DNA from 4 places in the Brucella sp. LJL56 genome. Region 2 is predicted to be linked to each of the others. Evidence: predicted binding sites of a transcription regulator. Region 2 holds the regulator's gene; each other region holds the start of a gene.

Region 1 (7,469 bases), on a different contig from region 2:
CGGCGTCATCGTTCTGGTGCGCGTCATCGACGGTGTGCTCAAGAAGGGCCAGACCATCCGCATGATGGGCACGGGTGCGAAATATCCTGTTGAACGAACCGGCGTGTTCACGCCGAAGATGGTTCAGATGGATGAACTCGGTCCCGGTGAGCTTGGCTTTATTACCGCTTCGATCAAGGAAGTGGCCGATACCCGCGTTGGCGACACGATCACCGAAGATCGCCGCCCCACCGAAAAGATGCTGCCGGGCTTCAAGCCTGCACAGCCGGTGGTGTTCTGTGGGCTGTTCCCTGTCGATGCGGCAGATTTCGAAGACCTGCGCGCTGCCATGGGCAAGCTGCGCCTCAACGATGCGTCGTTCTCGTTTGAAATGGAAACCTCTGCGGCGCTCGGTTTTGGTTTCCGCTGCGGCTTCCTCGGGCTTCTGCATCTTGAAATCATTCAAGAGCGCCTTGAGCGCGAGTTCGATCTCGATCTCATTACGACCGCGCCTTCGGTTGTCTATCGCCTGAACATGCAGGATGGTTCGCAGAAAGAGCTGCACAATCCGGCTGATATGCCGGATGTGGTAAAGATCACTGCGATTGAAGAGCCTTGGATTCGCGCAACCATCATGACGCCCGATGATTATCTCGGTGCCATCATGAAGCTTTGTCAGGAGCGTCGCGGCCTCCAGATCGATCTGACCTATGTCGGCCCGCGTGCGATGATCACCTATGATCTTCCGCTCAACGAAGTCGTTTTCGATTTCTACGACCGCCTGAAGTCGATCTCGAAGGGCTATGCCTCGTTTGACTACAATCTTTCAGATTATCGCGAAGGCGATCTGGTCAAGATGTCGATCCTTGTCAACGAAGAGCCCGTGGATGCATTGTCGATGCTGGTTCACCGCTCGGCGGCTGAAAAGCGTGGTCGTGTGCTTTGCGAAAAGCTGAAAGAGCTGATCCCGCAGCACATGTTCAAGATCCCGATCCAGGCGGCAATCGGCGGCCGCATCGTGGCGCGCGAGACGATCTCGGCACTGCGCAAGGACGTGACGGCCAAGTGTTATGGCGGCGATATTTCGCGTAAGCGCAAACTTCTGGACAAGCAGAAGGAAGGCAAGAAGCGTATGCGCCAGTTCGGCAAGGTCGAAATCCCGCAGGAGGCCTTTATTCAGGCGCTCAAGATGGGTGATGATTGATCCAGTCGTATAGCTTTATTATGAGCGATTTGACGAATTAACGGGTTGAGATCGAGGGGGCGCTTCTGCGCCCCTTTTTTGTTTCCCCATTCAAAACATAACGGGAACATATCGCGAGTTGACATGGTTAACGAATCCACTATTATTAGATTCGGATTCCTAAACCGGTAAAATGTGAACACTAAAACAGAAAGATAGATGGTTAATGCGATGCGCACGCGGGAGGTAGACTTGATAGACCCAGCACTTGCCGTCATCGCAAAGTATGGAGATGAAGATTTAGGGCTGGAGATTTCGGTGTTGGCCAAAAAGCTGCGCGAAATAGTCAAGCCTACCAATGAGGACTTGTTGCCCTTACAGGGACGGAGCGATGACAGACTGAGTCAAATCATCCGTAACCTGGTGAGCCATAGAACTTTAGATAAGAAAGGACTGGCCGAATATCGCAAGGGTACCTCCTTGACGAGAGGTAGTTATGTTTTGACTGATCTCGGTCGTGCTTCTGTCAAAGAATCTTGGGCAAGAAAGCTCAAGTAATTTGAATGCCTGTGAATAGTGGAGAAAAGCTCATGAAAAGAAGAGAATTAGCCAATTCTGTCTATGAGCGCCGACAGTATCGGCTTTAATTTAAAGGGCCACAAAACCCACCGACTCGAACTCGATGCGTAATGTGACCCATGGTGTCAGCGGACATGCCCGAACCCGCTGGACGGAAAATATCGGGAATGCGACGCTAAACAGCTACAGTGTTTGAATCGCACTTCTGAGTTTTCGTTTCAAGAGGGCTTCTTGAAATGGAGGTCAAAATGGCTCCTTCTTTTATCCCGAGCTACACGCTCACCTTTGATGATGCAGTGAAAATTTGGTTGCGGCATTGGGCTGGAGAATTCCAGAACCGCATCGCAGCGAATTTTGATGTTAATCCTGCCCGCGTGAACGAAGTTCTTAAAGAGCGCAGGCATCTAGGCAGTCGCGAAGCAGCGTTGTTGCAGAGGTCAGCTTAACGAAAAGGCCAGCACCAAACCGGTGCTGGCTTTTCTTTTTCAAAGAAAGGAATCCTATGGCTACCAACCCACCAAAAGGTGATGGACACCGTAATGGTGCTGTTCGAGATCGCTCACAGGTCTATAATCCGAAGACGGAAACTTGGACTAAGCGAGATAGTGACACTGGCCGTTTTATGGATGGCAAAAAGGATGGGACGCCTTTCAAAGGTGTCCGTAAAGAAAAGTAAGCTATGATTATGGAGGCTGACGCAAGCGGCAGCCTCCGCACCCTAATAGGATTCATCAAGTGCCTGATCTTCCTCGCATTTCCATCACCTACTGCACCCAATGCAATTGGCTGTTGCGGGCGGCGTGGATGGCGCAGGAACTGTTGCAGACTTTCGGGCAGGACTTAGGCGAAGTGACGTTGCGTCCGGGGACCGGCGGGGTTTTTGAAATCCGTGTGTTGATGCCAGATGGTCGCGAAGAGCTGATCTGGGAACGCAAGCGCGATGGCGGTTTTCCTGAAGCCAAGGTGTTGAAGCAGCGCGTGCGTGATCTGGTCTGGCCGGAACGCGATCTCGGTCATTCGGACCGACCAGCTAATATTTGATGAGCCGTTGTGTTGCCCGCCCCTTTGACAGGCTGAGAATGAAGGGCGAGTTGTGCGTTTCCCTCGTCCTTCGAGACGGCACTTTGCGCCTCCTCAGGATGAGGGAAATAGCAGCGTCGCTATTTTAAGCCGAAGCAATTAGTCCTCATCCACCACGCGCAAACGCATTTGGGTGGGGGTGCTTTCCGCCTGCCGTGATTGAGGGCGGGATACTTCCTCTGCGGGCGCGGGGCCGAATTCCAGCGCCTCGATCTTCGCACCGCGCTTCGTGACCTTGCTGGACGACACAAGAATATCGTCAATATCCTTGTTGGCCTGCACGAAGTGGGTTTGAAGCTTGCGCACGCGCTCGTCGAGACGGCCGACATCTTCCATCAGCCGGATCACTTCGCCCTGAATCACATGCGCCTGCTCGCGCATGCGGGCGTCTTTCAGGATCGCCTGAATGACCTGAATCGACAGCATCAGCAGCGACGGCGAGACGATGACCACTCGCGCCCGGTGTGCACGCTGGATCAGCGCCTCGAAATGCTCATGAATATCGGCGAAGATCGACTCCGATGGCACGAACAGGAAAGCCGTATCCTGCGTTTCACCGGGGATCAGATATTTGTCGGAGACATCCTTGATATGCACTTCCATGTCGCGGCGAAACTGGGCGACTGCTGTTTTGCGCGCCTCCGGCTGTTCCGTTTCGCGCATCGAATTCCAGGCTTCGAGCGGAAATTTCGCATCGATCACCAGCGAGGGCGCATTGTTGGGCATGCGCACAAGGCAATCGGGACGGGTGCTGTTGGAGAGCGTTGCCTGAAACTCGTAGGCACCCTGCGGCAGACCGTCGGCGATGATCGCTTCCATGCGCGACTGGCCGAAAGCGCCGCGCGTCTGCTTGTTGGCGAGGATCGCCTGCAACTGCACCACCTGTCCGGCGAGCGACTGGATATTGTTCTGCGCCGTGTCGATGACGGCGAGACGCTCCTGCAATTTGGCGAGGTTTTCATGCGTCGAACGGGTCTGTTCGGTCATGGTCTGGCCGATGCGATGCGTCATGCCATCGAGTCGCTCGCGGATCGACTGGTTGAGTTCCGCCTGTCGCGAACCGAACACTTCCGCCATGGTCTGCATTCGGCCCTGCATCTCGGCTTGCGCTTTGAGGATTTCCGCCATGCGATATTCGGCATCGCGGGCACGGTCTTCGGCCTGCGCTTCCGCGACTGCGCGAAGCCGGGCAGAGCGTGTTGCCGCGATCAGAAAAATGGCAAGACACAGCACCAGCACGACGATGCCCGCAAGCAGGATATTCCCGAGCGTGAACGACGTGGCGCCGAGCTGCAGAAGCGGCTCATTCAAGAGATTCTGGTTTTCCATGAGAGAAGCTTAGCTGATTCGTGCCGCCTTGATGAGATCAAAACAAGAACATTTTGCAAAGTGTAATTGACGATTCTCACGCGAGCTATTACGTGAAAGCCCATGTCTGTAAAACCGCTTGTCATCCTTCCCGATCCCGTCCTGCGCCAGGTTTCCAAGCCTGTGGAGCGCTTTGACGACCATCTGCGCAAATTCGCCGGCGACATGTTCGACACCATGTATGATGCGCCGGGCATTGGTCTTGCCGCCATTCAGGTGGGCGAGCCGATCCGTATGCTCGTCATCGACCTTGCCAAGGAAGGTGAACCGAAAGCGCCGCATGTCTTCATCAATCCCGAGATCATCGGCATCACGGATGAAGCCAGCACCTATGAGGAAGGCTGCCTTTCGATCCCGGATTATTATGCCGAGGTGGAACGGCCAGCGGCCATCAAGGTCAATTATTTCGATGCCGACGGCAAGCCGCATTCGATCGAAGCCGACGGACTGATGGCCACCTGTCTGCAGCATGAGATCGACCACCTGAACGGCGTGCTCTTCATCGATCATATTTCCAAGCTGAAGCGCGATATGGTCATCAAGAAGTTCAAGAAGCTCGCCAGCCAGCGAGCATCGAAGAGAGTGCTTTAATGCGTGTCGTTTTCATGGGGACGCCGGAATTTTCCGTGCCGATCCTCACCGCCATTATCGGTCACGGTTATGAGGTTGTTGCAGTTTATACGCAGCCGCCGCGTCCGGCTGGCCGTCGCGGGCTGGAGCTGACCAAGTCGCCGGTGCATGAGAAGGCCGAACAGTTCGGCATTCCGGTGTTCACGCCGAAAAGCCTCAAGGGCGCGGAAGAGCAGGAGGTTTTCGCAAGCCTCGAGGCCGATGTCGCGATTGTCGTGGCTTATGGCCTGCTGCTGCCGCAAGCCATTCTGGATGCGCCGCGTCTGGGTTGTTATAACGGCCATGCCTCGCTGCTGCCGCGCTGGCGCGGTGCTGCTCCGATCCAGCGCGCCATCATGGCGGGTGACAGCGAAACCGGCATGATGATCATGAAGATGGATGCAGGGCTCGATACTGGTCCCGTTGCCATGGCGGAAAAGGTCGCGATTACGCCTGACATGACAGCAGGCGAACTGCATGATCGTCTGAGCATGATCGGCGCCGACCTGATGATCCGTGCGCTGGGTGCGCTGGAGCGTGAAAGCCTTGCCCTGCAGCCGCAGGCGGAAGAAGGCGTCACCTATGCTGCCAAGATCGAGAAGACCGAGGCACGCATCGACTGGTCGAAGCCTGCTAAGGATGTGCACAACACCATTCGCGGACTGTCGCCCTTTCCTGGTGCCTGGTGCGAGATGGAAATCAACGGCGCTGCCGAACGTATAAAACTTCAGCGCTCGACGCCGGGTGAGGGCAAGGGCGAGCCGGGTACGGTGCTGGATGATCGCTTGACGGTTGCTTGTGGTGAGGGTGCCGTGCGGCTCGTCACGCTGCAACGCTCCGGCGGCAAGCCATTGCCTGCGCAGGAGTTTCTGCGTGGCGCACAGGTCATGAAGGTTCTGTAGGCGGTGCCGCGCTACAAGCTCACTGTCGAATATGACGGCACGCCCTATGTCGGCTGGCAGCGGCAGGAAAACGGCCATGCGGTGCAGAATGCCATTGAACTGGCATTCAAGAAATTCTGTGGCGAAGACCTGACGTTAAGCGCTGCGGGCCGCACCGATGCTGGTGTTCACGCGACGGCACAGGTTGTCCATGTCGATCTCACCAAGGATTGGGGCGCAGGCAAGGTGCGCGATGCGGTCAATGCGCATCTGGTCATGGCGGACGAGCGCGTCAGTATCCTGAATGTCGAGAAGACGACGGACACATTCGATGCGCGCTTTTCTGCGCGGGCGCGGCATTATCTCTACCGCATCCATAATCGCCGTGCGCCTCTGGCTATTGATTATCAGCGCGCATGGTGGGTGCAGAAGCGGCTTGATGCTGAAGCGATGCATGAAGCGGCGAAGCGGCTTCTGGGAGAGCACGACTTCACCACGTTTCGCGCAACGCAATGCCAGGCCAAGAGCCCGATCAAGACGCTCGACCGGCTCGACATCACTCGGATTGGTGACATGATAGAAATGCGCGTTTCGGCGCGGTCCTTCCTGCACAATCAGGTCAGGTCCTTTGCAGGCAGCCTGATGGAAGTGGGCGTGGGTCGCTGGACAGCGGATGATCTGCAGTCTGCTTTGGAAGCCAGAGATCGCAAGGCCTGCGGGCAGGTTGCCCCGCCTTATGGGCTTTATCTTGTTGGTGTGGACTACGCCTTTCCGTTCTAAGATCGAGGCATTCGCGCCATCTTAGCTTAATAGGCGTGCGGATCGAAACCGATCCCGAGCAAATTCTGCAGCAGGACAGTCAGGAAGAGCGAACCGAAAACGGTGCAGGCAAAGAACGGTGCCACATAGGCATGCGGGCGTTGCAGCGCAACGAATGTCAGCCGGTAACCCAGCACGATGGATATGCCGAACATGATGATGGCGAACAATGTCGTGATATCAAGCTGTCCGGGAAAGAACAGTTGCAGCAACGTGATCGGTGCGAAGATCCATGAAATCAGGGCGCTGCCCCAGTTGGTCGCAATCACGAAAGCCGCATAACGTTTGGCAATGCCGATGCGCTTGGCGAGAAGGCCGATGATGACAAGCGGAATGATCCACGCCGCTATCTCCACGACTGCGGCGCGGGTGACGATGGCGAAGCGCAAGCCTGCCTCGTCACGGCCAGCCGTGAGGTCCGCCGCATAGGACACCCAGTTCGCGAACATGGGGGGCAGCGCAATCGCTATCGCAAAAAAGGATGACCAGAAGCCCTCGGCGGAAATGTCGAGATAGCCCAGTCCTTCCTTGCGCCCGAGCATCATTTTCCAGACGCCCCAGAAATATCTGAAAATATCGTCCAGGCTTGGCATGAGGTTCCCAAATTTCGCGTAATCCTGGCGGAAAAGTCATGCGACTTTCCGGGATTATGCGTTACCCAAAGAAATCGGCGATGAAGCGTTCATAAATCTGTGTCAGGCCTTCGAGGTCGGCAAGGGCCACGCGCTCGTCGACCATATGCATGGTCTGCCCGACAAGGCCGAATTCGACCACCGGGCAGTAATCCTTGATGAAACGGGCATCGGATGTGCCGCCCGATGTCGATAGTTCCGGACGTCTGCCGGTTACCGCCTCGACCGAATCCGTCAGCGTGCCGATCAGTTTCTCGTCGCGGGTCAGGAACACATGGCTCGGATGCTCGCGCCAGGTGAGTTCATAATTGATCGGCGTTTCGCGGCCTGGACGCAGGC
Region 2 (7,469 bases):
GCGTTTTAAGGACGGTGGGCATCAAAAATGGCTGATCTAAAACCCTATATCGCGAAAGCCGCATCAGGCGAGCCGCTTTCGCTTGAGGATTCCAGGACCGCCTTCGATATAATGATGTCGGGACAAGCAACTCCGTCGCAGATCGGCGGGCTGTTGATGGCATTGCGTGTGCGCGGTGAAACGGTACCAGAAATTGCCGGTGCGGTTGCGTCCATGCGCTCGCGGATGCTGGCAGTTTCAGCTCCTGCCGACGCAATCGATATTGTCGGAACCGGTGGTGACCAGTCGGGTTCCTACAATGTCTCAAGCTGCTCGGCGTTTGTTGTCGCTGGTGCTGGTGTTCCTGTCGCCAAGCATGGCAACCGCGCCCTCTCCTCACGTTCCGGTGCCGCCGATGCGCTAGCTGCTCTCGGCATCAATATCGAGGCCGACGCGAGCATCATCGGCCGCAGCATCACCGAAGCCGGCCTCGGTTTCATGTTTGCACCGATGCACCACTCCGCCATGCGCCATGTTGGTCCCTCCCGCGTCGAACTCGGAACACGCACTATCTTCAATCTCCTTGGCCCTCTTTCCAATCCGGCCAGTGTCAAACGTCAGCTTGTTGGCGTGTTTGCTCCGCAATGGCTCGTACCGTTGGCTGAAGTGCTCAAGGAACTAGGCTCCGAAGCAGCCTGGGTAGTTTACGGCGACGGGCTTGATGAAATGACCACCGCTGGAACGACACAAGTTGCCGCTCTTGAAAATGGTCAAATCCGTACTTTTGAAATCACGCCGGAAGAAGTTGGACTCCGTCGTTGCGATCCGGCAGAACTGAAGGGTGGCGAGGCTTCGCTGAATGCCAAGGCTTTGCTCGGCGTGCTTGAAGGCAGTAAAAATGCCTATCGAGACATCGTCCTGCTCAATTCAGGTGCAGCACTCATCATTGCAGGCAAAGCGAAGGATCTGAAAGAAGGCATCGCTCTCGCAGCGCAATCCATCGACAGCGGTGCAGCACTTGCTGTCTTGCAGAAGGTGATTGCCGTTTCGAACGACAAAGCTGCCTGACGGAAAGGATTAAGTCATGTCCACCGACATTCTGCGCAAGATCGAGGCATACAAGCGCGAAGAAATCTCTGCGGCCAAGGCCGAACGCACCGTCGCCGATCTCAAGGCGCGTGCACAGGATCAGGAAGCGCCGCGCGGTTTCCTCAGCGCGCTGGAGGCCAAACGCGCTGCTGGTGAATTTGCACTGATCGCCGAGATCAAGAAGGCAAGCCCTTCGAAGGGCCTCATCCGCCCTCATTTCGATCCGCCAGCACTTGCAAAAGCCTACGAGGCCGGCGGTGCCGCTTGTCTTTCCGTACTGACTGATACGCCATCCTTTCAGGGAGCACCGGAATTTCTGACAGCAGCGCGTAACGCTTGCAGTCTCCCAGCCCTGCGCAAGGACTTTCTGTTCGATACATACCAAGTGCATGAAGCGCGTAGCTGGGGTGCGGACTGCATTCTGATCATTCTTGCTAGCGTCGATGACGATCTGGCAAAGGCGTTGGAAGAAACCGCGTTCGATCTTGGCATGGATGCACTCATCGAAGTTCACGACGAAACCGAGATGGAACGCGCACTGAAGCTTTCGTCGCGTCTGCTCGGCGTCAACAATCGCAATTTGCGTACGTTTGAGGTTGATCTCGCCGTGTCGGAACGCCTGTCGAGAATGGCACCTTCCGATCGTGTTCTGGTTGGTGAAAGCGGCATATTCACACACGAAGATTGCCTGCGTTTGGAAAAATCCGGAATCGGGACCTTCCTCATCGGCGAGAGCCTGATGCGCCGGGAAGATGTCGCGGCGGCCACCCGTGAACTCCTGACCGACAAGGCCTGACCAATGACGTCCAAGCTCACCCATATCGACCAGACCGGTGCTGCCAATATGGTGGATGTTGGGGCCAAGGATGAAACTGAACGCCAAGCCACAGCCGAAGGATCGGTCAGAATGAAGCCGGAAACGCTGGCGATCATTCTGGAAGGCAATGCCGCGAAGGGTGACGTCATTGGCGCTGCGCGTCTAGCAGGCATCATGGCGGCAAAAAAGACCGCCGACCTGATTCCCCTCTGCCATCCGCTTATGCTGACCAAAGTCGCTGTCGAAATCGAACCGGATCAGGCACTACCCGGTTTGCGCGTTCGCGCACTCGCCAAGCTCAAAGGACGCACTGGCGTGGAAATGGAAGCCCTCGCTGCCGTTTCCGTAACGTGTCTTACCATCTATGACATGGCCAAAGCCGTCGACAAACATATGGAGATCGGCGGCATCCGCGTTACCGAAAAAAGCGGCGGCAAATCAGGTGACTGGACGGCATAATCGCTGAACCTTGTTCTGGATCAATTCTTCCAGACAGGCTTTATGCTCTAAACGGGTCCACAATTCAGTTCGAGAGGAAACACCATGTCCCTTCTCCCGGTCGATGAAGCACTGGCCCGCATCCTGAAATCTGCGGAACCGCACGGCAAAGAGCAAGTCACCTTGTCCGATGCGGGCGGGCGCGTGGTTGCAACACCTGTGCTGGCGCATTTTCTCCAGCCGCCTTTCGACGGGTCGGCAATGGATGGTTACGCCCTGATCGCACCGGACAACATCTCTTATCCAGTCGTTTTCGACATCATCGGTGAATCGGCGGCGGGCAATCGCTTCGAGGGCAAATTGGGGATCGGACAGGCGGTTCGCATTTTCACCGGCGCGCCATTGCCCAAAGGCACAGACACAATTGTCATTCAGGAACATACCGAGCGTTCGGGTAACCGGCTCACTGTTCACGAAGGAATAGAGCCGGGACGGCATATACGCCGCGCGGGGCTCGACTTTTCGCCTGGTAATATCGTCATTTCGAGCGGACGTGAGCTGGATGCCGCTGCCCTGTCGCTCGCCGCTGCAAGCGGACACGCGAAAATCGACGTATTCCAAAAACCCAAGGTGGCAATCGTCGCGACCGGTGATGAGCTTGTCGCGCCGGGTGAAACACCCGGAAAAGACCAGATTGTTGCGTCAAACAGCGTCGGAATCGCTGAAATCATAAGGCGAGCGGGCGGCAGCCCTGAAGATAAGGGGATTATTCCGGACGATCCTGCCAAGATCGAACAGGCTATAGCAGACAGCCTGCAAAGTGGCATCGACATTCTGGTGACGATTGGCGGCGCGTCCGTCGGTGATCGGGATTTTGTGCATGGCGCGCTTCAGAAATTGGGCGTCAATCTCGATTTTTGGAAGATAGCCATGAGGCCGGGCAAACCCCTGATGTACGGACGCATCAGTGTGAACAGCAAAATTGTGCATGTTATAGGCTTGCCAGGCAATCCCGTTTCGAGCCTCGTCTGTAGCCTTGTCTTTCTCCGTCCGCTTGTCGCCAAGCTTGCCGGAACCAGCCTCGATGCCGATATCCGGCCCGCAAAGCTGGACGCGACCCTACCTGCGAATGACCACCGCCGCGATTATATCCGAGCTACAATCGAATCAACCCCGGATGGAACTCTGATAGCAAAGCCATTTCCAATCCAGGATTCGTCTATGCTTTCGGCTCTCGTCGGCTCGAAAGCACTTCTCATCAGGGATGAGAACGCCCCAGAGGCTGCGGTCGGCGACGATTGCCGTGTCCTCATGCTATAGATTTGACACAACTTTCGACCTCGATAATGCATGAAGAACAACATATAATCTATTGTAAATTATATATTATTTAAACTTCACATTGCCCTGACTTGCAAATAAAGCTCTGCAAGCATGGCATTCCGTTCGCTCTCGGCTCAAGCGTTAATGATTTTAAAACCATTGCAGAACAAGACTGGAACATATAGTGTTCGTTCTGGTTTTGTTTTTCTCGATTCTTGGCCGGGAGGGTGTCGCGCATGTTAACCCGTAAACAGCACGAGCTTCTGCTGTTCATTCATGAACGTCTAAAAGAAACGGGCATTCCCCCGTCTTTCGATGAAATGAAGGAAGCGCTCGATCTGGCTTCAAAATCGGGTATCCATCGTCTGATCACCGCTCTGGAGGAACGTGGCTTCATTCGTCGTTTGCCGAACCGAGCACGTGCGCTTGAGGTCCTGCGCCTGCCGGATTCTATTGCTCCAGGGCTCAATGCACAAAAGAAGTTCGCTCCTAGCGTTATCGAAGGTAGCCTTGGCAAAGCGCCGCCGCCTCCACCGTTGCGCCCTGCCCCTGTGGCCACGAATGACGACACGTCTGCAACTGTTTCCGTGCCGGTCATGGGGCGAATTGCTGCTGGTGTGCCGATTTCAGCCATCCAGAATCAGACCCATTCCCTCAACCTTCCGCCAGAAATGATTGGTGCGGGTGAGCATTACGCTCTCGAGGTCAGAGGCGATTCAATGATCGATGCCGGAATTTTCGATGGAGACACAGTCATCATCAAGCGTGGCGAATCCGCAAATCCTGGTGAAATCGTCGTCGCTCTCGTCGATGACGAAGAAGCCACATTGAAGCGCTTTCGTCGTAAGGGTGCATCCATCGCGCTCGAAGCAGCCAACCCTGCCTATGAGACACGAATCTTCGGCCCTGACCGAGTACGGGTTCAAGGTAAGCTTGTTGGCCTGATCCGCCGCTATTAAGATGTTTCCGGCAAAAAGAGAAACGGCTTTGCGCTGGAAAATGCGTAAAGCAAAGAGATAGAGCGTATCCAAAGTTCCCTTTTAGCCGGGAGCCTTCCAGGATTATTCGCAGCGATTTGCATCATCATTGGCGTCTGATGAACAGCTCGCTGCATTTTGGGCAGAGCGGGATTTTGGTTTGTACTCGCGTTCCGCTAAACCGCGTGCCGGACGTGAATGGATGCGATGCAAATGCCAGGGACGGCTCGGTGTATCGACAGCAAATGTTATCCGGCTGTCCTGTTGCAGCTCAGATGTTGGCGATGCCGCCTCAGCTTTCGTTGTTTTGGGTGAAATTAAGGATAAGGCCTGAGGAGTTCGGTTTTGTTCTGCTGCTTTTCCGAGTCTTATCTCCACAGATCCCTTTAGCGCCAGATCGCGTTTACTGATGCTCAGAGTTGTTGAGCGCCCGCACGAAGATTCCTTGCCAGGAACAGCGAGAATGACCACATCGCCAATGTTGCAGGCGATCTCTTGCATCGCGATATCTGCTGTGTAGGCCAGTGTGTGGCCATCGCGCAAGTTGATCGTGCACAATCCATCTTCACATTCGAACCCATCCGAATCCGTTCGTTTTCTGTTTTTGCCCGATGGCGGTGCAATGAATTCTTCGACCAGATATGCTGTTTTCCAATTATCGACTGTAAATTGCGACGGACGGCTCCGATTGACTGCAAATCTCCCATCAGCCAGTCGGACTCCAACCAGTTTGGCATCTTCTGATACCACGATGTCGGGAAAAGGTTCCCTGACGAAAGCAGCGAACCCAAGAACGATGAAGGGCAGCGCCAACACCTTCAGTCTAGTCGACAAAACAACAGCCAGAACAAGCGCAATGGTCCAGAAAACGAGAGTGAGTGCAGGCATGGCGCCGGGATTGCCATCGGGGGACCACGCCGCAACAAAAGAGGCAATGTGTCTGACAGCGAAGATACCCCAGCCCACGATCTGCAAAGGCACCCAGTCCAGTTGCAATGGCATCAACACAAGGCCGAAGACAGCAAACGGCATTACGAGAAGAGCTATTACGGGCTCAGCGAGGACATTTCCTACCAAACCGAACGGCGCTGTGTTGTTGAAATGATAAGCTGCAAAAATCCCGCTCGCCAGTCCGGCAATGAGCGAGGTACCAGCCGCAGCCGTGATAGGCTTCAGGACTTTTCCAGCGAAACCATAGGTGGTCTTCCCACGCTTTCCCGCTCCAACCTGCCCGATCACGTTGCGCTGGCTCCACCAGGCAAAACCTGCAATCAACGCGGCCGTAGCCGAAAAAGACATTTGAAAACTCGGCCCCAATATTTCATGCGGCGAGATTGCAATCATAGCTATGGCCGCAATCGCCAGATTACGCATACTGATCGCAGCACGGTCCACCAGCAATGCACCAAGCATAACCGCGATCATTACATAGCTTCGTTGTGCGGCCACATCCGCACCCGACATCGCAAGATAGAAAGTACAGCTTAGCAGGGAGAGAAATGCCGCATACTTCTTCACGGGATGCCGCACGCTAAAGGCCGGAAAAAGAGCGAAAAGAGAGCGCAACGTCAGCATGACGACTCCGGCTGCAAGCGCCATATGCAAGCCGGAGATCGACAGAATATGCGCAAGCCCCGCTTTGCGCAGATCTTCATTCGTCTGCTCACTAATCCCGGCCCGCGTGCCTGCTACGAGTGCCGAGGCGACACTGCCATCCTCCCCACCTATCACTTCCTCGATTCGTTCAGACACCCGAACACGCAACATGGCAATCCACTGGGAAATTTCCGCAGTCAGTTCATCTGGCGGAGAAACCGTCGCCACTTTGGGTGTTCCGAGAAAGAAACCATTGGCGCCAATCCCATTGAAATAAGCGTGAAACGAGAAATCATAGTTGCCGGGGCGAACCGGGCCTGAAGGGGTTCGCAATCGGACAAAACCCGTCAGTCCGCCGCCGATCACCGTCGATGCAGGAATGTCCCTTGCATTGACGCGGATGCGCTTGGGCGGAAAACGGAGTTTGGGGCGTTCGGTCTGGAGCACATCAAGCGTTATCCGCCAGCTTTCGTTATCCTGATACTCCAGCGCAATAACCCGTCCCGTCACACGTGTCGCTACATCGGAGCCCAGCATCGGCGTTGCACGACGCTCCGTCTCCCATTTGCCGACCACAAGACCGGCTATCAAAGCGATGGCCAACGTTGTGCCTTGCGTAGCGACATGGTGCCTTCGCGTTGCAATTCGCAAACCGACGGCGATCGCAAGCATGGATAGAAGTGGTGTCCACGCAGGTTCGAATGAGAGCGTAAAATAGATGATTGCGCCAACACCGGCGAAAACTGGCAATAAGAGAAAAAATACGCCTCGCCCGGCTTCAGTTTCAATTGCTGCCCTGACCTGATCAGTTGCAACGAAGAGAATGGAGAGTAGACGCTCACGCCGGCTGAGCACAGGCGGCTTGACCAATTCCGGATTTGCCGGAGGTTCTGTTTCATTCTGGGGCCAAGCCTCTGGCAACAAAGCACGCAACAGACCATCGGGCATGCTTCTGACAAGCGCCCGCTCGTTAGCATTGCTCGCTTCCCTGATGCCTGTCATGCCCCCGCCTGACCGCAAAAGTTAGCCCAAACCGCCGAAATACCCCGAAAGAACGACGGCACATCAGCACGAAAGGGATGTGAAACCCTTGCGCACATTGCTGCCTATGCTACATGAACCGCAGCCGAAATCGAGTGGGTTCGCATCACGAACCCCGATTGCCTGCCGGAGTTTCTCCCGCAGGCGTTAGAATTCAAGTTTGCGCCAGTGTCTCGGCATTCGCCGCTACTCTCAAAAGGCGCATGACA
Region 3 (7,469 bases), 170 kb from region 2:
CTTCACCGGAACGGGGTTGGTGTCCTGTTCCATGGCTGTCAGAAGAGGCTTCAATTTGAAGCCGAGCGTTCTGGCGGTGCAGGTGTCGGCACGTTTACAGGCTTCGTAAAGTTCGACAGTGGCTGCTGGAAGCACATTCGATATGACGGAAATCATTCCGTCTCCGCCCTCAAGATTGAAGGGAACGGCGGTTGCATCATGGCCGGATAGCAGTAACAGCCGATCACCAATACGACGAATGATACGTTTGAGGCGATCAAGTTCGCCGGTTGCGTCCTTGATACCAATGACAGTCGGTAGTTCACTCAGCCGTTCGATAGTTTCCAGAGAAAGGTCGACGCCAGTTCGCTTCGGAACATTATAAAGGATCATTGGTATCTGAACATTACGAGCCACAGCTTCGAAATGACGATACAAGCCTTCCTGAGACGGGCAGTTATAGTAGGGCGTGACAATCAAGGCAGCGTCGGCACCGCAGGCAGCCGCAGCGCTCGTCAAAGCTATGGTCGATAGAGTATCGTTAGTGCCTGTTCCTGCAACAACGGGTAAACGTCCTGCAGAGACGTCAACACAGGTTTTGATGAGGCTGATCTTTTCCGCCGTATTGAGAGTTGGGGCCTCTCCGGTCGTGCCACAGGGAGAAAGAGCATGGATGCCTTCTCCAATCTGCCACTCCACCAATTCTGCGAAAGCCTTGTGCGCCACTTCTCCGTTTTCAAATGGGGTAACAAGAGCGGTTGTTACTCCGCGCAATCTGGTTCTGAGTTCGTCATAAGCCATTGTTCTGGATCTCCGTTACCCGAACCTCCGACCGCAAACGAACCTCGCATATGTCGCAGAAGCCATTCAGAACGCAGTCTTGCCGGGCGTGAACAAGCTATGAGTCCCGGCGTATAAATTCGAGATCGGGAACAGACCCGGAGTATTAGAAAGTCGTATATTGCCTCAGGGCATGATGTGACCGCGCTGGCCGTTATAGCGACTAACGCTTTTATTCTCAGGTCCTTGCCCGCTCAGACAGAGGAGTATCCGCAAAAAAGCCGGGCACTGGGCCCGGCTTCCAATTACTCTCTTTGCCTGCCGTTTATTCAGCAGCCTCTGAACTGCGCTTGGGACGGCGTTCCAGCAGTTCCTTGAGGAAGTGGCCGGTATAAGACCGCTTCTCCTGCACGATGTCTTCCGGACGGCCCACGGCAACAATCTCGCCGCCGCCATCGCCACCTTCCGGTCCAAGGTCGATCACCCAGTCGGCAGTCTTGATGACTTCGAGATTATGCTCGATCACTACGACCGTATTGCCCTGTTCGACCAACTCGTGCAGCACTTCCAAAAGTTTTGCCACGTCGTGGAAGTGCAGGCCGGTCGTCGGTTCGTCCAGAATATAGAGCGTACGGCCCGTTGCACGGCGCGACAGCTCCTTGGCGAGCTTCACGCGCTGCGCTTCACCGCCCGACAGCGTCGTTGCCTGCTGGCCAACCTTGATATAGCCGAGGCCAACCTTGACGAGCGTTTCCATTTTGTCGCGTACGGCGGGTACAGCGGAGAAGAATTCCGCGCCTTCCTCGACCGTCATGTCCAGCACATCGGCGATGGACTTGCCCTTGAACAGGACTTCCAGCGTTTCGCGGTTGTAGCGCTTGCCGTGGCATACGTCGCAAGTCACATAGACATCAGGCAGGAAGTGCATCTCGATCTTGATGACGCCATCGCCCTGACAGGCCTCGCAGCGTCCGCCCTTCACGTTGAACGAGAAGCGGCCCGGCTGATAACCTCGCGCCTTGGCTTCCGGCAGGCCCGCGAACCAGTCGCGGATCGGCGTGAAGGCGCCGGTATAAGTTGCCGGGTTGGAGCGCGGGGTGCGGCCAATAGGCGACTGGTCGATATCGATCACCTTGTCGAGGAATTCCAGCCCTTCGATACGGTCATGTTCCGCCGGGTGTTCGCGCGAGCCCATGATGCGGCGCGAAGCAGCCTTGTACAGGGTTTCGATCAGGAAAGTGGACTTGCCGCCGCCTGAAACGCCGGTGACGGCGGTGAAGGTGCCGAGCGGAATATCTGCCGAGACATTCTTCAGGTTGTTGCCGCGCGCGCCCACCACCTTGATGCGCTTGGACTTTGAAATCTTGCGGCGTTCCGCCGGAACGGCAACTTCCATCGTACCCGACAGATACTTGCCGGTCAGCGAGTTCGCATTGGACATCACGTCCTGCGGCGACCCCTGGGCAATGATCTTGCCGCCATGAACACCTGCCGCCGGGCCGATATCGACCACATAGTCGGCAGTCAGGATCGCGTCTTCATCGTGCTCAACGACGATGACTGTGTTGCCGAGATCGCGCAGATGGCGCAGCGTGTCGAGAAGGCGGGCATTGTCGCGCTGATGCAAACCAATGGAGGGTTCGTCCAGCACGTAAAGCACGCCGGTCAGGCCGGAGCCGATCTGCGAGGCAAGACGGATACGCTGGCTTTCACCGCCCGACAGCGTGCCGGAATTGCGCGCCAGCGTCAGATAATCAAGGCCGACATCGTTGAGGAACTGCAGGCGCTCGCGAATCTCCTTGAGAATGCGGGCGGCAATTTCGCGCTGCTTGTCATTGAAGCTGCCATCGACGTCGCGGAACCAAGCGTCGGCCTTGCGGATCGACATTTCCGTGATCTCGCCGATATGTTTCATGCCTATCTTGACCGCCAGCGCTTCCGGCTTCAGGCGATAGCCATTACAGGAAGGGCAGGGCGTCGAGGCCATGAAGCGCTCGATATCTTCACGCGACCAGGCGGAATCGGTCTCCTTCCAGCGGCGCTCCAGATTAGGGATTACGCCTTCAAAAGGCTTCGTCGTCTGGTAGGAGCGCAGGCCGTCATCATACTGGAAGGTGATTTCCTTGCCCTTGGTGCCATAAAGAATGGCCTGCTGGGCTTCTTCCGAAAGATCGGCCCATCGTGCGCCAATCTTGAAGCCATAGGCTTTGCCAAGCGCTTCCAGCGTCTGATTGTAGTAAGGCGACGAGGATCGCGCCCATGGCGCAATCGCGCCATCCTTCAATGCTGCCGTTTCGTCGGGAACGATCAGGTTCGGATCGATGGCCTGCTGCGTGCCGAGGCCATCGCAGGTCGGGCAGGCGCCGAACGGGTTGTTAAACGAGAACAGGCGCGGTTCGATTTCGGGAATGGTGAAGCCGGAAACCGGGCAGGCAAACTTTTCCGAAAACAGAATGCGCTCATGCGTTTCGTTGGCCGATTTGTTGGCTGCGCCACCTTCCGCCGTTTCTTCGGGCGGCAGCGGCTTGTCCGCGAACTCGGCAACGGCCAGACCTTCGGCAAGCTTGAGGCTGGTTTCAAGACTGTCGGCGAGGCGGGTCGACAGGTCAGGGCGCACCACGACGCGGTCGACGACCACATCAATGTCGTGCTTGTACTTCTTGTCCAGCGCCGGAACGTCGGCGATTTCATAGAAGGTGCCGTCTACCTTGACGCGCTGAAAGCCCTTTTTCTGAAGCTCCGCCAGCTCCTTCTTGTACTCGCCCTTGCGGCCGCGAACGATGGGCGCGAGGATATAAAGGCGCGTGCCTTCTTCCAGCGCCATGACGCGATCAACCATCTGGCTGACCGTCTGGCTTTCGATGGGAAGGCCGGTCGCCGGCGAATAGGGCACGCCCACGCGCGCAAAGAGCAGGCGCATATAGTCGTAAATTTCGGTGACAGTGCCGACAGTCGAACGCGGATTGCGGCTCGTCGTCTTCTGCTCGATGGAAATGGCGGGCGACAGGCCGTCGATCTGATCGACATCCGGCTTCTGCATCATTTCGAGGAACTGGCGCGCATAGGCCGAAAGGCTTTCGACGTAGCGGCGCTGGCCTTCCGCATAGATCGTATCGAAGGCAAGCGAGGATTTGCCCGAGCCGGAAAGCCCCGTCATCACGATCAGCTTGTCGCGAGGCAGATCGAGATCGACATTTTTTAGATTGTGTTCGCGCGCGCCACGTATGGAAATGAATTTCTGATCGCTCATTCCGCGTCCTGCCTGCTCATGATGCCATGGATAAACGGGCGCCGAATGGTGAAACACGTCGCGCCGGTCTCTAATATGGGGTGAAACCCTCCAATAAGAAGGGGGCTCCGGTCATTCATCGGTGCACTCTTATCATTAGAACAAATATCGAACAACCAGCCTTCTGATAGGCGATACGAAATGTGAACGCAAGAGCGTTGACTGTCACTCCTGACAGGAGCAGACTACCCTAACTCGCTGATAGCGGAGAGGTGCCGCGGTGGGATGACACGGCATCGGCAAGAGGTCCGCAGGAGGCGGGGAGACCCAGTAGGGAGGTAAAGGAGCATGAGTCCACCTGACTACAGTGCCTAGCTTTCACAGAGATGAAAGCACAATCCGTTTCGGTTGCGGCAGCATCTTTTCGCAAGGAATGATGCGTCGTTGATCGAAAGTGTGATTGCCGACAATTTGAATTTGCGCGGAATGCAAATGGCCGTGCGCCTTTGTGATCCGAAAAGACCTGCCGACGAATTAATGTCGACACATGAGCATTGCTCAAACCCCAAGCCCTGCGCGCCAAAGATACAGTGAGCGGCAGGGCTTTTCCTTGGAAGCTGATGTGGTTTGCGAGATGCGGACGCTACGACTTCATAAGGATGATCGGTGAGGCCGTTTCGTAATTAAGGCAGATGCAGTTTTAGGCGCTGAAATACGGCAAACTGCATTTTCAGCATAGGAAATGGTGCAAAAACCCACTGAAATTTGTGGCGAACGTGTGACTTTTTAATGTCGGAAGGTTGCATTTTGAACAAAACAAGAACATAAACTCTGTGGACATTAACAAATTCACCGACCCGGATTGAGCACGTTTTGAGCCAGTCCTGTAAGGTGAACATATGAGTTTCTGGTGATGGCGCATCGTTGCGCCTGATCTTTCATTTGGAACGTGCCTCTTGTCTGTGCGAAGCCGTACGGAAAGAGCGTGCATGCAAGACCCGGAGTAATTTTTCGATGGCTGGTAGCGTCAACAAAGTCATTCTGGTCGGCAATCTTGGTGCCGATCCGGAAATTCGTCGTCTGAATTCGGGCGATGTGGTCGCCAATCTGCGCATTGCGACGTCGGAAAGCTGGCGCGACCGTCAGAGCGGCGAACGCAAGGATCGTACAGAATGGCACAGCGTTGTCATTTTCAACGAGAACCTTGCCAAGGTCGCGGAACAATATCTGAAGAAGGGCGCCAAGGTTTATATCGAAGGCGCGCTCCAGACCCGCAAATGGCAGGATCAGAACGGCAACGACCGCTATTCGACGGAAGTTGTGCTGCAGAAGTTCCGCGGTGAACTTCAGATGCTCGACAGCCGTGGCGAAGGTGGCGGCGAGGGCCGTTCGTTCGGCGGCGGCGGCAATCGCAACCAGATGTCGGATTATTCCGGCGGCGGCGGTGATTTCGGTTCGTCCGGCCCGTCTTCGGGCGGCGGTAGCGGCGGTGGCTTTTCGCGTGATCTGGACGACGAAATTCCGTTCTGAGAATAAATCTCATCCTGTTTATAAGTGAAGTTCGATAAGGCGCTGTTTTACAGCGCCTTTTCTATTGCACATACTTCTAAAATCGCTGATCACACAGTGTCGGTTGCGAGCTGGCAATCCCTGTCAGCGCGGTTTCTCTTCGAATGTAATCTGCTCACCGTCTTCTTTGGTGAATGAAGCAACAGGGTTTTCCAGAAGAGCCAGAACCAGTTCGGAGGGGCGGCACAGTCTGGTGCCTTTCGGTGTTTCAACAATGGGCCGATTGATCAAAATCGGATGAGTCATCATGAAGTCGATCAGCTCATCGTCGGTCCATTTTGGATCGGACAGGCCGAGTTCGGCAAAGGGTGTACCTTTCTCGCGCAGCAATTGACGCGGTGTAAGGTTCATGGCTGCAAGCAGCCCGACCAAGCGTTCCCGCGTGGGCGGATTTTGCACATACTCGACAATGACGGGTTCTTCGCCGCTGGCGCGGATCATCGCCAGGGTATTGCGCGAGGTGCCGCATTTCGGATTGTGAAAAATAGCGATGGTCATCAGATTTTCCCTGTCTGGGCGATGGCTTCCTATCGATGCCGTGTTCATACAATGCTTCGACATAATGTCGGGATAGTAGCAGATCGGTTTTGGATCAAAGCGCGCCGTTCATCAACGGATCGCCGGGATAGGTCTCAATTGAGAACTCCATATTGTCGGCTGAAAACCGTGTCAGCGAATACTGAATCGGCTTCCCATCTAGCTTCACATTGATAGCCTTGGCTGTCAGCACAATAGCGCCGGGTGAAAGTTTCAAATGTTTCAGATCGTCAGAATCGGCATGGCGGGCGGATATGACTGTGGACTTACGGAAATAATCCGCAATACCCGCTTTTCTGAACGCCACGGTGATTGAACCACTTTCCGCATAGTCCGTCGCAATTTCAGGAAAATTTTCGGCACTGATCCAGAGTGTCGCACGCGACACCGGGCGCCCATCGGCACTGTGCAAGGTTTCCAGCCGCGTGACAGGCGAACCGGGCTCAATCTCAAGGGCCTCGGCTATATCCGGTGAGGCCGGGGCTGTGCCGGAAGCGAGTAGACTTCCCTTCATATCGCGTACCTGCGAAGCCAGCGATTGCGAAATACGGGTGCGGCGGCCGATCTGATAGGTGAGGCGTTTTGCATTGGCCACAAAGGTGCCGCGCCCCTGTTCTGCCCGCAACACACCTTCCTGTGTCAGAGCTGCAATGGCGCTGCGCACTGTATGGCGATTGACGCCAAATCGGTCCGCCAAGTCTATTTCAGCGGGCATACGCGCCCCAGATTGCAGTTTCCCGGCCATGATGTCGCCGCGTATCTCGTCGGCAATCTGCCGCCAGATAGCTACACCGCTGTTTCTCTCAATCCGCCTGTTCTTTGTCATCAACTGTCATCGTCCTGTCATTGGCAGGGTATATCTATTCTGGTATTGTATAGTTGTCTATATAACTAGACAATTAATGCCATCACGTCAACAAGATTAGATAGGGCGGATAAGCTCATGCATACTCCCCGGCAAACTACGCGGCACAGCACAGGTGAAAGTGGAGACAGCTCCACTGCTGGAAGCAATTTGGCGCCGGATGCAACGCAGGCTGCACGTCAGGCCAGTATGGCGCTTCTCGCGCGCGCAAGTGGTGAAGAATTGAAAACGTTCTGGCAGAACTGGGCGGAAAAGCCTGAATTTGAAGTTCTGCGTGGTCCGGAAACCGGACTGGTCATGATGCGCGGCCGTATTGGCGGCGGCGGTGCCCCATTCAATGTTGGCGAGGCAACCGTCACCCGCGCAACTGTTCGTCTGGCGAATGGCTCGGTTGGACATTCCTACGCGCTTGGGCGCGATCAGGAAAAGGCGAAGCTGGCTGCATTGTTTGATGCGCTCTGGCTCGATGAAGCCACCCGCGATGCGATCGAAAGCAACGTGCTCAACGCA
Region 4 (7,469 bases), on a different contig from region 2:
CCGGTGGCCTTGCCCATCGCCTCAGCGTCGGCGGTTACGTCCAGAAGATCGTCGGCCAGTTGGAAGGCAAGGCCGATGGCGGAACCGAATTCGGCCATACGTTCGCGGTCCTCACTGGAGGCATTGGCGATGATGGCCCCTGCCTCGCAGGCAAAGCGGATCAGCGCGCCCGTCTTCATCGCCTGCAGCGTGATGATACCGGCTTCGTCGGGCTTGCTGGTTTCGGCCATCAGATCGAGCGCCTGTCCGCCCACCATACCTCCGAGGCCGGATGCGCGGGCAAGCGCTGAAACGAGCTGCACGCGAATTGCTGCATCGAGATCGGTTTCATCGGATGAGATGATGTCGAAAGCATAGGTCAGAAGGCCGTCACCAGCCAGAATGGCGGCGGCTTCATCGAATGCCTTGTGCACTGTTGGCTGGCCGCGCCGCAGATCATCGTCGTCCATAGCTGGCAGATCGTCATGGACAAGCGAATAGCAGTGAATGCATTCGAGAGCGGCAGCAACACGCAGAACAGCGTCGCCACCTTTGCCGAACAAAGCGGCACTTTCGACAACGAGAAAAGGCCGGAGGCGCTTGCCACCGTTCAGGACACCGTGCCGCATGGCGGCGAGCAGCCGTTCCGGGCGGGCGATTTCTCCTGTCCGCAGACGCTGATCCAGAAGGCCCGTCAGTGCTATTTCCACTTCCATGGCACGATGGTTGAGAATGGCGGTGAAATCGGTCGACAGCTTTTCCATGGCAAAGGGGATGGACGAAAGCGCTGAATTGGTCAACTGGCCATAACGATCAGCACAGGCTTTTTCATTTGACCGTCACGAAACGGCACGTTTCGACTTGTTTCCCCGGTTGGATTATGGATTCCGGTTCAAACTTATTAAGGAATGGTTTATGTCGCTTAGGGGAAGGTAGCAGGCGGTGGCAGTGGCAAAAATCATCATCAAGAGCAAAGGTGGGCGCAATTATCTGGCAGATCCCGTTTGGGGTGCCCGGATTGCTCTCGCGCTCAAGATTCTGGTGATTCTGGCTGTACTGCCGATTTTCCTGCTTCTCGTTTATTCCGTGCCCTTCGTCCGCCCGATCTCGACCTTGATGGTCAAGGACTATGTTCTGTTGCAGGGCGTGGACCGCAGATGGGTCAGTATCGACGATATCGCACCGGTTCTCGTCAATTCGGTGATGATGGCCGAGGATGGCCAGTTCTGTAGCCACGGCGGAGTGGATTGGCATCAGCTAGGGCTGGTTCTGGATGATGCGGGCGAAGGAGGCCCGAGCCGCGGAGCTTCCACGATCACGATGCAGACAGTGAAGAACCTCTTCCTCTGGAATGGGCGCTCCTATGTCCGAAAAGGGCTCGAATTTCCGCTGGCGCTGGCTGCTGACGGTATTCTTTCCAAAAGGCGCATAATGGAGATCTATCTCAATATCGCAGAGTGGGGGCCAGGCATTTATGGTATTGAGGCCGCAGCCCAGCATTATTTCAAGCGTCCGGCCGCTAAACTCACCGCCCAGCAATCCGCGTTGCTTGCCGTCACGTTGCCAAACCCCGCACTTCGCAATCCTGCCAAGCCGACACGCAATATGCAGCGCATCGCGCGGATCGTCGCCGGACGTGCTGCAAGGGCGGGGCCCTATGTGGTTTGCGTGCAATAAATACGCGTTACGAAAAAAAGATCAGACTCCGACTGGTCAAAGCCAGCGAGAGCGTGTATAGGCACGTGACTTTCCGGAATTTTGTCCGCTGTGACAGGCTCCACAGGGGCCGTGCCGGACGTTTATTGACCGATCAGTGGAGCTGGATCCATGGCAGTACCTAAAAGAAAAACGTCTCCGTCCAAGCGCGGTATGCGCCGTTCGGCTGACGCTCTGAAGGCCCCGACCTATGTCGAGGACAAGAATTCGGGCGAACTTCGTCGTCCGCATCATATCGATCTGAAGAGCGGTATGTATCGCGGCCGTCAGGTCCTCGAAGCTAAGGAATAAGTCTGACGCTGCATTGCAGCCGAAAGATGGCTTTCAAAAACGCCGTTTCCGGTTTCCGGAAGCGGCGTTTTCTTTTGTGTGGTCGCTGGCCAAGGCGCATGAAAAAAGGCCGCATAAAGCGGCCTTGATCGTGAGCTTATTTCAAAAATCAGCCTGCGTCAGATGCAAATCCTGCGCCTTCGATACCGGCGATGGCTGCAATTTCGTCATTGTCCGATGTGTCGCCTGAAATGCCGACCGCACCGAGGATTTCGCCGCCTGCATCCTTGATCAGAACGCCGCCCGGCACCGGCACGACCTTGCCGCCCGATACGCCCGACAGTCCTTCGAGGAAGTGCGGACGGTCCTTGGCCTGATTGTGCAGCCAGCGCGAGCCCGTTCCGACGGCGAGTGCGCCGAAAGCCTTGCCCGAGGCGATCTCGAAGCGAAGGATCGAGGTTCCGTCCTGCCGCTGAAACGCCTTCAGATTTCCGCCTGCGTCGAAGACGGAGACAGCCAGCGGCTTCAGTTTCAGTTCGCCCGCCTTGGCAAAAGCACCGGCAATGATCGTATTGGCTTGTTCGAGCGTCAGTGAAAGCATGGATATCTCCTATATATAGCTAAATGTAATTTAGCGATCATGGTCGGCGATGCACGCTCCAATGGTGCTCGTCACGGGAAAAACACTTTATCGATTTTCATGAAGACGGTTGCTGACGCACAGCAAAGCTTGCCAAGGCCTGAATTTTGGTCTTTCTGTTGCGCAACATTTCAAGGAGGAAAGAATGTCCGACCCGAAAGCCATCGTCATTGCCAGCGCGGCCCGCACCGCAGTCGGCGCTTTCAACGGTGCATTTGCCAATGTCCCAGCGCATGAACTGGGCGCTACGGTCATCAAAGGTGCGTTGGAACGTGCCGGTGTCGCTGCGACGGATGTAGATGAGGTCATTCTTGGACAGGTGCTGACCGCAGGCGAGGGACAGAACCCCGCGCGGCAGGCCGCGATGGATGCCGGTTGCCCCAAGGAGACGACTGCGTTTTCCATCAACCAACTGTGCGGTTCCGGTTTGCGGGCGGTTGCGCTCGGCATGCAGCAGATACTTTCCGGCGACGCCAAGATCATCGTGGCGGGCGGACAGGAATCCATGTCCATGGCGCCGCATTGCGCCCATTTGCGGTCAGGCGTGAAGATGGGCGACTTCAAGATGGTCGATACCATGCTGAAGGACGGTCTGATCGATGCCTTTAATGGTTACCACATGGGCATCACTGCTGAAAATATTGCCCGCCAGTGGCAATTGACCCGCGGCGATCAGGATGAGTTCGCACTGGCCTCGCAGCAGAAGGCAGAGGCGGCACAGAGTGCCGGCAGATTTGAGGATGAAATCGTTCCCTTCACCGTGAAGGGCCGCAAGGGTGATATCGTTGTTTCGGCTGATGAATATATCCGTCCCGGCACGACGATGGAGGCTTTGGCAAAGCTGAGGCCGGCCTTCGACAAGGAAGGTACGGTCACCGCTGGCAATGCGTCCGGCATCAATGACGGAGCGGCGGCGGTTGTGCTCATGGATGCGGATGAAGCCGCCCAACGCGGTGTGAAGCCGCTTGGGCGCATCGTTTCCTGGGCAACGGCTGGCGTCGATCCCTCGATCATGGGCACAGGCCCGATTCCGGCAACGAAGAAGGCGCTGGAAAAGGCAGGCTGGAGCGTCGGCGATCTTGATCTTGTCGAAGCCAATGAAGCCTTTGCTGCGCAGTCTTGTGCTGTCGTGCGCGATCTCGGTCTCGATGCGGATATCGTCAATGTGAATGGCGGCGCGATCGCTATCGGTCACCCTATCGGCGCATCGGGTGCGCGTGTTCTGACCACGCTGCTTTATGAAATGAAGCGCCGTGATGCCAAGCGCGGCCTGGCGACGTTGTGCATCGGCGGTGGCATGGGCGTCGCTTTGTGTGTCGAGCGCGACTGATACTTCCATAACAAGCCTTGAGGCGGGTGGAGAAATAAGCTCCGTCCGCCTTTTTGTTTCCGCAATGAGACGCTTGAAATCACCGTCGTCGGCGTGATGAAATTGCCGGAAAAGTTAACGCGAAGCTGGTGACAGGGCCGTCCAAGTCGGTTCGGGTTTGCTTTTCTATGGCGTGCCAAGGTCACTGACTACCAGATGTGGTGAGAACAAATGGAGAAAATTTGCAGATCGCCGATTCGTCGCCGATTCGTTCCGGCTTTGGCCTGAAGGTTAATGGAAATTGGATTTTCATCGATTTCGACGTGACCGAACCATCAGTAATCATTAAGACTTTCTGAAGAATCCCGTTGCCGTTGAAACAGCCCGTTGACAGGTTTTTCCAAAAGTTAACAGCCTTGTCGTTTCGCGTCAGAAGAATACAGAAAAGCGGACCGTCCGATTCATTATATGGTGGGTTTTTGTGTTACGATCACTATATGTTGCCGTGAACAAAAGGCGAAGACTTCGGAGTCAGCGATTCGTCGCCGATTCGTTCCAGAGTCGTTCCAATTGTTAATCGACACGTTATTGACTGGCTGCATATCGGTCGTCGAAACATTGGCAACTCGTCCATACTTGAAACTTAACAGGAGCGCTTTCGGTGCAGGTCGTATAGTGCTATCGCAAGAACCAGCATCCAGCCCGTGACGGGCGCTTGTACCGGGAACCCGATTATTGGCATGAACCAACTCCCTGCCCATGATTTGCCGCTGACCTTGAGTGGCCGCGACGTGACTGCGGTGCTGGGGCCGACCAATACCGGCAAAACCCATCTGGCCATCGAACGTATGTTGTCGCATGGAAGCGGCATGATCGGCCTACCGCTGCGCCTCCTGGCGCGCGAGGTCTATAGTCGCGTCGTGGAACGGGTGGGGGCGGCTAATGTCGCGCTGGTGACGGGGGAAGAAAAGATCGTGCCGCCCGGTGCGCGCTATTCCGTCTGCACGGTCGAGGCCATGCCGCGCCGCACCGACGCGGCTTTCGTGGCAATCGATGAAGTGCAATTGGCTGGCGATCTTGAGCGCGGTCATATTTTCACCGACCGCATCCTGCATTTGCGCGGGCGCCAGGAAACGCTCCTGCTCGGCGCCGCCACCATGCGCACTATTCTGGAAAAGCTCTTGCGCGGCATAAATGTGGTGACGCGTCCGCGTCTGTCGCATCTGGCCTATGCCGGTTCGAAGAAGAGCACGCGCCTGCCGAATCGTTCGGCCATTGTCGCTTTTTCAGCGGATGAAGTTTATGCGATTGCCGAACTGATCCGCCGCCAGCGCGGCGGTGCTGCCGTCGTGATGGGAGCGCTCAGCCCGCGGACGCGCAATGCGCAGGTCGAGCTTTACCAGTCGGGCGATGTCGATTTTCTGGTGGCGACCGATGCCATCGGCATGGGACTCAATCTCGATGTCGATCATGTCGCGTTCGCGCAGAACCGCAAATTTGACGGTTATCAGTTCCGTGATCTGACGCCCGCCGAAGTGGGACAGATCGCTGGACGCGCCGGTCGACATCTGCGTGACGGCACGTTCGGTGTAACCGGCCAGGTGCGTCCGTTCGACGAAGAACTGGTCGAGCGGGTGGAAGCGCATAATTTCGATCCGGTGAAAGTTCTGCAATGGCGTACTGCCCGTTTCGACTTTTCATCGCTCGAATCCTTGCGATTTTCTCTGGAGACACCCGCGCCGGTCGAAGGGTTGGCCAAAGCTTTGCCAGCCGTCGATCAACAAGCGCTTGAAAATTTGTCGAAAGACGACGAGATTGTGCGGCTCGCAAAGACACCGGCACGGATCGAGCTCTTGTGGGACGCCTGCGCGCTGCCCGACTATCGCAAGATCGCGCCGGCGCAGCATGCCGATATCATTGCAACCATCTATCAGGATCTTGTCCGCCGAGGGAGCGTCGATGAAGATTATATGAGCGAACAACTGCGCCGCGCCGATAGCACAGAGGGGGAAATCGATACCCTGTCGCATCGTGTGGCGCAAATTCGAACCTGGACTTTCGTGTCGCACAGGCCGGGATGGCTTGCCGATCCGACACACTGGCAGGAAAAGACGCGCGAAATTGAGGACAGATTGTCCGACGCGCTGCATGAAAGGTTGACGAAACGCTTTGTAGACCGCAGGACAAGCGTGCTTATGAGGCGCCTGAGAGAGAATGCCATGCTTGAAGCAGAAATCAGCCCGGCCGGAGACGTGATTGTCGAAGGCCATAATGTCGGGCAACTGGAAGGATTCCGTTTTACCGCTGACGTTCAGGCCGAGGGGCCGGACGCCAAGGCGGTGAAGTCGGCTGCACAAAAGGCGCTGGCCGCCGAGTTTGAACGTCGCGCGGAGCGCTTTGCTGCTGCGCCGAATGGCGATTTCGCGCTCGGCTCGGACGGCGTTATGCGCTGGGTTGGCTCAACGGTCGCAACGCTGGTTGCGGGCGATGAGCTGCTGAAGCCGCGTGCGGTGATCCTGGCCGACGAACAGCTTACCGGAGCGGCGCGCGACAAAGTTGCCGCGCGCATCGAACGTTTCGTAGCTCATCATATCGAAACCATTTTGAAGCCGCTCACCGATCTGGCTGCCGCCGATGCCCTGACGGGCATGACGCGCGGTCTTGCATTCCAGATCGTTGAGAATCTTGGCATTCTTCCGCGCCGCGATGTGGCAGAGGAAGTGCGTGGCCTCGATCAGGATTCGCGCGCGGCGCTTCGCCGTCTCGGTGTGCGTTTCGGTGCCTATCATGTCTTCATGCCCATGTTGCTGAAGCCAGCTCCGGCCGGCCTCATTACGCTGCTCTGGGCCTTGAAGAATGATGGCCGCGAACGCGCCGGTTATGGCGATGTCGTGAATGTGCTGGCTGCGGGCCGTACCTCGGTCGTGGTCGATCCGGCTTTCGATCCGATGTTCTACCGTCTGGCAGGTTATCGTGTGCTGGGCCGTCGCGCCGTGCGTATCGATATTCTGGAACGTCTTGCCGACCTCATTCGCCCGGCACTTGCCTGGCGTCCGGGGTCGGGCACTCGTCCAGATGGCGCTTATGATGGCGGACGCTTCATTGTTACACCGGCCATGATGTCCATTCTCGGTGCGACCACCGATGATATGGAAGAGATCCTGAAGAGCCTTGGCTATCGTCACGAGGCCATGGACGCGGCTGCCGTAGCAGGGAAGCTTGCCGAACTCGATGCCTTTGCAGCGGAAGCTGCAGCCAAGGAAACGGGTGTTTCACCGGTCGCAGAAGCTGAAAAGCCTGCTGTGCCAGCGGCTGAACCTGTACCGGCACCGGTTGTTGCAGCCGAGGCAGAAACCGAAGCCAAGGTGGAAGAAGCCGCTGCTGCAGCCGCGGAAGCCACCCAGCCGGATGAAACGGCAGAAGCGGTGGCTGAAGAGCCAAAGCCTGTTCTTCTGTGGCGTCAGGGTCGTTTCGAAGGCCGCAACCGCAATCAGGATCAGAACCGTCAGCGTCAAAATCGTGGCAATCAGAATCGCGGTCATCAGAACCGTGATC

What was found. The regulator LexA, encoded in region 2, represses DNA repair genes until DNA is damaged. The targets are predictions, from matches to a motif close to TGTTCNNNNTGTGTTCNG.
Positions count from the first base shown of each region.
Region 1: the regulator LexA is predicted to act here: its motif matches at 4,184-4,201, upstream of ACYSN1_RS15630 (DNA recombination protein RmuC).
Region 3: the regulator LexA is predicted to act here: its motif matches at 4,146-4,163, upstream of uvrA (excinuclease ABC subunit UvrA).
Region 4: the regulator LexA is predicted to act here: its motif matches at 4,466-4,483, upstream of ACYSN1_RS18915 (helicase-related protein).

Region 1 covers NZ_JBTXLQ010000004.1:268,125-275,593, reverse strand. Annotated here, with positions in the region: gene lepA (translation elongation factor 4) at 1-1,183, shown strand, start outside; gene ACYSN1_RS15645 (hypothetical protein) at 1,415-1,720, shown strand; gene ACYSN1_RS15640 (hypothetical protein) at 1,990-2,187, shown strand; gene ACYSN1_RS15635 (Rdx family protein) at 2,477-2,782, shown strand; gene ACYSN1_RS15630 (DNA recombination protein RmuC) at 2,921-4,150, opposite strand; gene def (peptide deformylase) at 4,253-4,780, shown strand; gene fmt (methionyl-tRNA formyltransferase) at 4,780-5,700, shown strand; gene truA (tRNA pseudouridine(38-40) synthase TruA) at 5,704-6,459, shown strand; gene ACYSN1_RS15610 (hypothetical protein) at 6,486-7,091, opposite strand; gene dapE (succinyl-diaminopimelate desuccinylase) at 7,153-7,469, opposite strand, start outside.
Region 2 covers NZ_JBTXLQ010000001.1:95,386-102,854, reverse strand. Annotated here, with positions in the region: gene ACYSN1_RS00555 (peptidyl-prolyl cis-trans isomerase) at 1-9, shown strand, start outside; gene trpD (anthranilate phosphoribosyltransferase) at 28-1,047, shown strand; gene trpC (indole-3-glycerol phosphate synthase TrpC) at 1,064-1,864, shown strand; gene moaC (cyclic pyranopterin monophosphate synthase MoaC) at 1,868-2,344, shown strand; gene ACYSN1_RS00535 (molybdopterin molybdotransferase MoeA) at 2,429-3,643, shown strand; gene lexA (transcriptional repressor LexA) at 3,883-4,605, shown strand; gene ACYSN1_RS00525 (ComEC/Rec2 family competence protein) at 4,708-7,221, opposite strand.
Region 3 covers NZ_JBTXLQ010000001.1:262,211-269,679, reverse strand. Annotated here, with positions in the region: gene dapA (4-hydroxy-tetrahydrodipicolinate synthase) at 1-780, opposite strand, end outside; gene uvrA (excinuclease ABC subunit UvrA) at 1,085-4,009, opposite strand; gene ssb (single-stranded DNA-binding protein) at 5,003-5,518, shown strand; gene arsC (arsenate reductase (glutaredoxin)) at 5,642-6,055, opposite strand; gene phnF (phosphonate metabolism transcriptional regulator PhnF) at 6,150-6,923, opposite strand; gene phnG (phosphonate C-P lyase system protein PhnG) at 7,149-7,469, shown strand, end outside.
Region 4 covers NZ_JBTXLQ010000008.1:125,906-133,374, reverse strand. Annotated here, with positions in the region: gene ACYSN1_RS18940 (polyprenyl synthetase family protein) at 1-743, opposite strand, end outside; gene mtgA (monofunctional biosynthetic peptidoglycan transglycosylase) at 928-1,656, shown strand; gene rpmF (50S ribosomal protein L32) at 1,807-1,986, shown strand; gene ACYSN1_RS18925 (GlcG/HbpS family heme-binding protein) at 2,135-2,566, opposite strand; gene ACYSN1_RS18920 (acetyl-CoA C-acetyltransferase) at 2,751-3,935, shown strand; gene ACYSN1_RS18915 (helicase-related protein) at 4,655-7,469, shown strand, end outside.